Regions from separate parts of the Blastococcus sp. SYSU DS0617 genome, predicted to be linked through region 2. Evidence: riboswitches for the same ligand, from Rfam matches in the RefSeq annotation. Region 2 holds a riboswitch; each other region holds the start of a gene.
The links. Region 2 has a riboswitch for cyclic di-AMP ahead of ACI793_RS12745 (C40 family peptidase). Riboswitches for the same ligand answer to the same signal wherever they lie in the genome.
Positions count from the first base shown of each region.

Region 1: another riboswitch for cyclic di-AMP. It lies ahead of ACI793_RS08530 (M23 family metallopeptidase); the one in region 2 lies ahead of ACI793_RS12745 (C40 family peptidase).
Region 3: another riboswitch for cyclic di-AMP. It lies ahead of ACI793_RS17965 (aggregation-promoting factor C-terminal-like domain-containing protein); the one in region 2 lies ahead of ACI793_RS12745 (C40 family peptidase).
Region 4: another riboswitch for cyclic di-AMP. It lies ahead of ACI793_RS13765 (hypothetical protein); the one in region 2 lies ahead of ACI793_RS12745 (C40 family peptidase).

Region 1 covers NZ_JBJHAO010000005.1:190,042-192,229, reverse strand. The annotation lists gene ACI793_RS08535 (TVP38/TMEM64 family protein) at 1-188, opposite strand, end outside; gene ACI793_RS08530 (M23 family metallopeptidase) at 221-1,453, opposite strand; cyclic di-AMP (ydaO/yuaA leader) riboswitch at 1,522-1,679, opposite strand; tRNA gene ACI793_RS08525 (tRNA-Ile) at 1,870-1,943, shown strand; gene ACI793_RS08520 (hypothetical protein) at 2,067-2,188, opposite strand, start outside.
Region 2 covers NZ_JBJHAO010000010.1:85,131-87,318, forward strand. The annotation lists gene ACI793_RS12735 (D-alanyl-D-alanine carboxypeptidase family protein) at 1-124, shown strand, start outside; gene ACI793_RS12740 (hypothetical protein) at 187-513, shown strand; cyclic di-AMP (ydaO/yuaA leader) riboswitch at 708-889, shown strand; gene ACI793_RS12745 (C40 family peptidase) at 984-2,075, shown strand.
Region 3 covers NZ_JBJHAO010000021.1:30,534-32,721, reverse strand. The annotation lists gene ACI793_RS17970 (glycoside hydrolase family 3 N-terminal domain-containing protein) at 1-138, shown strand, start outside; gene ACI793_RS17965 (aggregation-promoting factor C-terminal-like domain-containing protein) at 234-1,079, opposite strand; cyclic di-AMP (ydaO/yuaA leader) riboswitch at 1,156-1,309, opposite strand; gene ACI793_RS17960 (class I SAM-dependent methyltransferase) at 1,435-2,076, opposite strand; gene ACI793_RS17955 (SDR family NAD(P)-dependent oxidoreductase) at 2,081-2,188, opposite strand, start outside.
Region 4 covers NZ_JBJHAO010000012.1:6,073-8,260, forward strand. The annotation lists gene ACI793_RS13760 (SGNH/GDSL hydrolase family protein) at 1-569, shown strand, start outside; cyclic di-AMP (ydaO/yuaA leader) riboswitch at 827-990, shown strand; gene ACI793_RS13765 (hypothetical protein) at 1,207-2,188, shown strand, end outside.

The sequences.
Region 1 (2,188 bases), on a different contig from region 2:
ATCAGCACCACGCCGACGCCCGCGACCAGCGCCGCCCACCCCGCTCCGCCGACGTCGTCCAGCCAGCGCCGGACGACGTCGACGTCGGGGAGCTCCACGGTGAGGGCGAGCACCAGGCCGGCGATCAGCAGCAGCGCGAGCAGGGATGCGCGCAGCCAGGTGGTGTCAGCCCTCCCCCACGTCCGCACCGCCCCATGATCGGGCACGGGCGCGCCGCGGCTCAGCAGCCGCCGAGGGAGATCCCGTGCCGGGCCAGCCACGGCACCGGGTTGGTGCGGTTCACGTAGAGGCCCCCGGTGTGCACCTCGAAGTGCAGGTGGGGCCCGGTGGACTGACCGCGGTTGCCGACCTCGGCGATCTGCTGGCCCGCCGAGACGACCTGACCGGGGCTGACGAAGAACCGGTTGACGTGGCCGTACACCGTGATCACGCCGTCGCCGTGCTGCACGGCGACCGCCAGGCCGAATCCGCTGGCCGGGCCGGCCTGGAGCACCACGCCGCCGTCGGGGGCGTGCACCGGCGTGCCGATCGGGGCGGCGATGTCGACGCCGGCGTGCAGGGTGCCCCAGCGCGAGCCGTAGCAGGAGGTGACCCGGCCGTTGGTCAGGGCCGCGCCACCACCGACACCACCACCGCCCGCCGAGCTGAGGCTCCTCGTCGGGGCGCCCGGAGCGCTGGGCGTCGTGGTGACCGCGGCAGCCTGGGCGGCGGCCGCCATCCGGGCCAGCTGCTGGGCCTCCCACGCCTCCGCGGCGTCGCGAGCGCCCTCCATCTCGAGCAGCCGGATCTCGGCCGCGCGCAGCTGCTGGTCGAGGGCCGCCTTGTCGGCGGCGACGGCGTCGAACTCGGCCTGCGCGCCGGCCACCTGCTTCTCGGCGGCGGCGTGGGCCTCCGCGGCGATGTGCGCCGCGCGGTCGCGCTCGGTGACCGCCGCCTGGGCCGCCCGCTCGGCCCGGGCCTGCTGGACCTTGACGGCCTCCATCGCGCTCAGCGTCTCGGCGCGCTCGCCACTGAGGACGTCGAGCGTGGCGGCCTGCTGGAGCAGCTCAGTGGGGCCCTCGGCGTCGAGGAGCAGGTGCATGTCCCCGAAGGACTCCTGGCCACCACCCATGTAGGCCGAGCGGCTGATCTCGGCGACCTCGTCCTCGGCCTGCTCGACGGCCTGCTCCGCGTCCTGGAGGGCCGCCGCCGCGAACCACGCCTCCCGCGTGGCGGCGTCGAGGGCTGCCTGGGCGGCGAGCGCCTCGCCACTGGCGGCCTCGGCCTCGAGGGTCATGCGGTGGAGCTTCTGCTCGGCCTCGGCGACCCGGGCCGCGATGGCGGCGACCTCCGCCGCGACGGCGTCGTGCTCCGACTGGGCGGCTTCGACCCGGGCGTCGTCGGCGGGAGCGGCCGTCGCCGCCGGCGCCCCGATCAGCGCGGCGACGAGGAGCGTGGTGCCGGTGAGGGACATCCGGAGGTGTCGACGTCGGGGCGAGTGGGTACTGGTTCGGCGGTGCAGGGTCGCCAAGGCGACGGTTCTCCATTCCTCACGACCGCCTACCGAGTTAGCTGACGGGTTCGGGCCGTTAGGTGCCCTACCTGGCCGCGCGACGTGCACGGACACGATTCACCCCAGAACTGCGATGGGTCCCCGGTCCCCCCGGCCATCAGGCCGGCGAGTTCGGCGGGGTCCGGCCGAGGCCCTCGGGTTCGAAGGCGGTGCTCGGTGGACCGCAGGGGACGGTACAAGCGAAACCTGGGTATGTCACAGGCGGATAACGAGAACATTGGCAACATTCGGCGGGACTCGCCGACGCGAGCCGCGTGGCCGCTGGTCAGCGGGTTCTGCGGGTGTGAGGCATCCCTCTCTGGCAGGCTGTGACCGCCGGGGCGGTAGCTCAGCCGGTCAGAGCATGGGACTCATAATCCCTGGGTCGTGGGTTCGAGCCCCACCCGCCCCACTCCGCGTGACACCCACCGTCGCATCCCGTGACGTGATCGGCGACGTGGACCCGCACCGGAGGAGCTGACTGCTCCGCGGCGGCAGCGGGTCCCCTTCCGCCGCCACGGGTGCGGCCGGTCGGTCAGAGGCGGCCCTTGATGGTCCGGGAGTAGGCGGCCCAGACGGTGGGCGTCTCGGCGACGACCAGCCGGTAGTTGCCGGCCTTCGGCGACGCGACGGAGACCGTCGCCGTGCCCGCCCTCG
Region 2 (2,188 bases):
CGGGACGCCGCAGTACGGCTGGATGGCGGCCAACGCCGGGCGGTTCGGTTTCCTGCACCCGACGTGGGCCGACCCGGGCAACGGTCGCGAGGAGCCGTGGCACTGGGAGTACGCAGGCAGCTGACCGTCCGGGACGGGATTGTCGGTGGCCGCTCCTACCGTGCGCATGACTCACGGAGGAGAGACATGCTCATCGACTGCGATACCTGCACCGTCCGGGGCGCCGGCTGCGCCGACTGCGTCGTCACCGTGCTGCTCGGTGCTCCACCAGGGTGGGAGGGCGTCGACCCGGTCGTGGTGCCGATGGCCGGCCGCGCCCGCAGCGGCGGCCCCGCGCCGGCCGCCGAGGACGTCGTCGTGCCACCGCCCGGTGTGGTGGTGGAGTTCGACGACGTCGAACGCCGGGCCGTCCGCGCGCTGGCCGAGTACGGGCTGGTGCCGCCCCTGCGTCACCGCGACGGCTCCGGGGCGGCCGACGACGGCGGGATCTCGCCCGACCGACGTACCGGCTGACGCACTCGCCGGCGAGCTCAGTGGCTGCGGACCGTGCTTGTACCCCTACTCTCGGCTGCCACTGTGGAGGCGCGCGGAGAGGGTCGAGATTCTCGTCACAGGTTTAACTGCTGTCTCCGTTTGTCACGGACACATCACGAACGTAGGGTCGTCGCGTCCGACCGGGTGGTCGTCATCCGCAGACGGGTGGCCTCGGCCGGACACCGCCGAATCACCGCACGACGTCCGACCGGTCGTCCGAGGTGAACCGGGGACCCACCGCAGTCCTGGGGTGAGTTCTCCTGTGAGGGCCGGTCCGCCGGTGAGCAGGAGATAGGGCCGTTTCTTCCCCGCCCGAACCCGTCAGCTAACTCGGTAGGCGGTGACGAGGAAGAAATGGAGAGCCGCCGCTCGTGGCGACCCCGCACGCTTCACCGACGCATGTCCTCGCACCCTTCCGCCCCGATCCTCCGGCCGGCTCCGCCCGCCGGGTGGGCCGCCTCCGCGCCGGCCTGCTCATCGGGGCCACCACTGCACTGACCTTCACCATGGTCCCGGGCACCGCCTCCGCGGAGCCGGGCCGCGCCACCAGCACCGCCGAGGCCGCGCAGATGGTCGCCGAGGCCAGCCACGAGCTGGAGGTCGTGTCCGAGCAGCTGAACGAGGCGAAGGTGCAGCTCGAGCGCCAGCAGGCGGCCGTGGAGAGCGCCGCCCTCGCCGCCTACGCGGCCGACGTCGAGCGCGCTGCCCTCGACGGGCGGATCCGCCAGCTGGCTCGCACCGCCTACACCGGCGGCGGCAGGGCCCTCACCCAGCTCGACGTCATGCTGACCAGCGATTCGGCCGACGAGTTCGTCTCCCAGCTCGGCACGCTGGACGCCATCGCGGGGCGTACCAACGCCGCCGTCGGCGAGGTCGCCGAGGCCTCCGAGCGCGCCGAGGCCGCCCGCGCCGAGGCGCAGGAGGCTCGCGAGCAGGCCGAGGAGAGCGTCGAGCAGATCGAGGCGAAGCAGGACGACCTCGAGGTCAGGATCGCGGACTACCAGCGGCAGTACGCGGCTCTGGACGCCGCACAGCGCGCTGCCGTCGAGCGCGCCCACGCCGACGAGCAGTTGGCCCGGGCCTCGCGGTCCGAGCGCACCGCCCCCTCGTCCGCCGCCTCCTCGTCCGCCGCCTCCTCGGCGGGCAGCAGCGCCCCGGCGGCCCCCGCGCCGAGAGCTGCCGCGCCCAGCGGTGCCGCCCAGGTGGCGGTGAACACCGCACTGGCCCAGGTCGGGGACCGCTACGTGTGGGGCGCCGGCGGGCCGGACGCCTTCGACTGCTCGGGCCTGACGTCCTACGCCTACCGCGCCGCGGGCATCTCGCTGCCGCACTCCAGCCGCAGCCAGTCGCAGATGGGCCGGCCGGTCTCCCGGGGCGAGCTCCAGCCCGGCGACCTGCTGTTCTTCTACAGCCCGGTCAGCCACGTGGCCATGTACATCGGGAACGGCAAGATGGTGCACGCCTCCACCTCGAGCCAGCCGGTGAAGGTCGACAACGTCGACTCCTTCCCGAGCTACAACAGCGCCCGCCGCGTCGTCTGACGGACACGCGACCCGCTCGACGAGGGCCGGCGATCTCCCGCGCGGAGGTCGCCGGCCCTCGTCGTCCGGTCGTCGTGGCCCGTCCGGGGCCTCCGGAAGGCCACGAGCGGGAG
Region 3 (2,188 bases), on a different contig from region 2:
GTCGCCCCCGACACCTTCCCGGCCATGCTGGAGGCGGTGCTGGCCCGGGACGCGGCCGACCCGGCGTTCGCAGCCGTCGTCGACTCCGCCGTGCACACCGCGCTGCTCGCGAAGGCCGAGGCCGGGCTGCTCGGCTGAGCCCGGCACGCACGGAGCCGCCGAGATCAGCTGATCTCGGCGGCTCCGTGGCGTCGAGGCACCGGGATCACGCGATCCCGGCCGCGGGGCTCAGGTCAGTACCAGCCCTTGGCCTGCGAGTGCGACCAGGCGCCGCAGGGCGAACCGAAGCGGTTGTTGATGTAGATCAGCCCGGCGTCGATCTGGCGGTAGCCGTCGGAGGTCTTCGCGATACCGGTGCCGGCCCAGGTGCTGTCCAGGAACTGCGCGATGCCGTACGCGGTGCTGCGCGGGTTCTGCGCGTTGGGGTTCCAGCCGCTCTCCTTGCCCCACAGCTTCTCGAGGCAGGAGAACTGGGAGCTGTTGCCGCCGAGCTTCTGCAGGGCGTAGCTCTGGTAGGAGCCCGACGGCGCGGCGGGTGCTGCCGCTGCCGCGCGGGGAGCGGGGGCGGGGGCGGCCGGGCGAGCGGCACGTGCGGCGCGGGCGGCCTCCGCGGCGCGGGCGGCTTCCGCGGCGCGAGCCGCCTCGGCGGCGCGGGCGGCCTCCGCGGCACGGGCTGCCTCGGCGGCGCGGGCGGCCTCCACCCGGGCCGCCTCCTCGGCCGCGAGCCGGGCGGCCTCCTCGGCCGCGCGGCGGTCGTGCTCGGCCTGCTCGGCGGCCAGCTGGTTCAGCGCAGCGGCCGTCTGCTCGGCGTCCCGCGCGCTCCGGCTGGCGGCCAGCTTCTCCAGCGGCGCGACGACGTCGGTGTCCAGCGCGGGCGCCGGCTCCGCCGTGATGCCGAGCTGCTGGGCGACGCTCATCGACTCGGTCTGCGCGACGGCCTGCGCCTCGGGCTCCCCGGCGGAGAGGACGCCGACCATGACGGCGCCGGCCGTGGCCACGCCGATGAGGGCGACGGACCGGCGGGCACCCAGCGGCGGGCGGTTGCGGAGACGTGCGTTCACGGTGGTGCGGAGGTTCATGAGGAGGTTCTGCTCCGGGGGTCAGGGCGCAGCAGAGCAGCCGCCCCCCAGGGGCGGCGAGAGCCTGCGGCTGTCCAGTTCTTCCGTGAGCCGCCTACCGGGTTAGCTGACGGGTTCGGGCGGGAAGCAGCCCTACCCCGCCCCGGACTGGAGGTCCGGGGCCGGGATTCACCCCAGTACGTCGGTGGGTCCCCGGCTCGCCTCTCGGGGCGATTCGGCGGCGCCCGGCGCGGAACCCTCGGGTGAGGGAGCCGCCGGCCGGACCGGGCCAACGTAACGGCTGTTATCGGTTCGTGACAATGCCGTGAACGTATTTACCGACGTGACGCATCTCCCGTTCACGGCCGGGACGGATTCACGGCAGCCGCCACACCGTCGTCCGGCGGACGCGGGCAGGCCCGCCTTCGGTGTCGACGACGTCGTGGACGGCGGCCTCGACCAGCCGGTGGTGCGGCAGGTACGGCCGGCCGGGGTCCCCGATCAGCACCTCGGCGCCCGTGGCCCGGACGGCGTCCAGGAACGGCAGCACCCGGTCGGTCATGATCCGGTCGTAGCAGACGTCGCCGGCCAGGACGACGTCGACCGACGGCGGCCCCTCCCCCAGCAGATCGCCCACCGGCTCGATCCCGGCCACGCCGTTCAGCGCCGCGTTCTCCGGGATGGCGGCCAGCCCGAAGGGATCGATCTCGCTGGCCACGACCCGCGTCGCGCCGGCCATGACCGCCGCGACGGCGACCAGCCCGCTGCCGGCGCCCAGGTCCAGCACCGAGCGGCCCGCGACGACCTCCGGGTGATCGAGCACGTAGCGGGCCAGGGCCTGACCACCGGGCCAGGCCGCCGCCCAGAAGGGCGGCTCCTGGGCGGTCCGACCCTGCTCCACCGCCATCGCCTCCCACAGCGCGACGACGTCGGCGGCGACCAGCAGCCGCACCTCGGGCACCAGCGACGGACGCACGGGGCGGGTGTGGGCGCGGATGAACTCGGCGGGGACGGTCACCCGGTCAGTCTCGCGTGGCCGCCCCGCCCCGGGCGGAGGAGCCCCGGGCGGCGATGCCCCGGGCGACGAGCCGCCAGTAGCTCCCCGGCCGCAGCCGCACGAGTGCGTCAGG
Region 4 (2,188 bases), on a different contig from region 2:
TGGCGCCGCAGCTGGACGCGGTCACCCGCGACACGCAGGTGATCACGATGACCATCGGCGGCAACGACAGCGGCGTGTTCATCGACTCGATCACCCGCTGCGGCGCAGCGGGGCTCTCCACGCTGGGCCGGGGGAGCCCGTGCCGCGACCGGTACGGCTCCTCCTTCGAGGACACCATCCGCAGCACCACGTACCCGTCGCTGGTCCAGGTGCTCCGGGCGGTGCGGACCAAGGCCCCGCGCGCCGAGGTCGCGATCCTCGGCTACCCGTCGATCCTGCCGGCCACCGGCGGCTGCTTCCCGCAGATGCCCGTCGCGGAGGGCGACGTCCCGTACCTGCGGGGCGTGCAGGCCACGCTGAACGACGCCATCCGCCGGGCGGCCAAAGCCACGGGCGTGACCTACGTGGACATGAGCCGGGTGTCGGAGGGGCACGACGCCTGCCAGCCGCTCGGGGTCCGCTGGGTGGAGCCGGTCGTCGGAGGCACCAACCCGGTGGTCGTGCACCCCAACGCCCTGGGCGAGGCGCGGATGGCGTCCCAGGCGATGACGGTCCTGCGCCGCCTCTGAGCCCGGCCGGCGCACACCGGCGCTCGGAGCCGGCGGCCGGACCCCGGCGCTCCTATCCGGCCGCTGGTTCCCGTCGCGCTCCAGGGGCACCGGAGGGCGGGGAGAGCTGGTTCCGCCCCTCCCGGCCGGGTGCAGACGGGCCGCGACGGGCGCCCGGCTCGTCGATCGGGGCGACGACCTGGCCATTTGTCACGGATGCATAACGGTGCCTACCGTCATGGTGTCCGCCGGTCGCCACGTCCCCCTCCCGGGGAGTTCGGCGGACGCCGCTGAGTCGCCGTCGTCCCCGTGGGGCGCCGGTGAGCCGGGGACCCACCGCAGCACTGGGGTGAATCGCGCACCGGGCACGTGTCCGTTGCGCGTAGGGCACTTCTGAGCCCGAATCCGTCAGCTAACCCGGTAAGCGGATCGGAAGAACGGAGAGCCGCCGGATGGCGCGCCCCTGCACCGCCGCTGGACCTGCCCGCACCCACCACCGACGGCGGGTCCACCCGCACGGCTGAGCCGCGCCCACCGCTCCTACGCACGTCCGCCTGCAGGCGCGCGTGCCCGGAGTGCAGTCCCGCAGATCCCACTCGTGCAGCGCCGCGCCCCGTGCCGGGGTGTCGCTGCCCCACGTCTCGGAGCACCCGCACCCATGAACGTCCGCACCACGATCTCCGGCGCCCGCCGCCGGCACTCCTCCCCGCGCCGCCGTCGACCGGTCGGCGTGCGCACCGGCACCTACCTCGCGTCCGCCGCCGCGGGCCTCGTCCTGGCCACCGCGCTCATCGGCAGCGAGGTCGCCCCGCGGGCCGACGCGGTGGGCGCTGGTGCCGTGAGCGTCGAGCCGGCTCCCGCCCCCTCCGGGTCGGGAAGCGTCGCCGGGCAGCTCGGGATCGACGCCTCGACCGCCCCGGACGACGCGGCGGACCGGCTCGAGCCGCTCCAGGAGCTGGCCGCCAGCCGCAGCAGCCGGGACGACGCGGCGGCCGCTGCCGGTCTCGCCCAGGCCGCCGCGGACCAGGCCGCGCTGGACCAGCAGCGCGCCGAGGCGGAGGCCGCCGCCCGGCGCGCTGCCGAGGAGGCGGCCGGGATGAAGGCGGCGGCGGCGTTCGCCGCGGCCGAGGAGGCGGCCGGGATGAAGGCGGCGGCCGCGTTCGCCGCGGCCGAGGAGGCGGCCGGGATGAAGGCGGCGGCCGCGTTCGCCGCTGCGGAAGAGGCGGCCGGGATGAAGGCCGCCGCGGCGATCGCCGCTGCCGAGGAGGCGGCCGGGATGAAGGCCGCCGCCGCGTTCGCCGCTGCCGAGGAGGCGGCCGCCGCAGCGCCGCCGGCCGCACCTGTCGCTGCCCCGCCCGCTCCGCCCGCTCCGGTCGCGCCCCCCGCTCCTCGGGCTCCGGCACCGGCACCGCCGGCACCGCCCGCGGCCCGGGCGCCCGCACCGGCCGCTGCACCGGCACCGGCTGCCCTCCCGGCACCCGCCCCGGTCGCCGCACGCGCCGTCGCGCGGATCACCAACAACGCCGGAGCGATCCGGCCGCAGGTGCAGGCGGCGGCGAACGCCGTGGTCAGCAACGTGCCCGGCGCCGGCTCGATCACCCTCGGCGGTACGCGCGCCAGCGCGGCCGACCCCGGTGGCC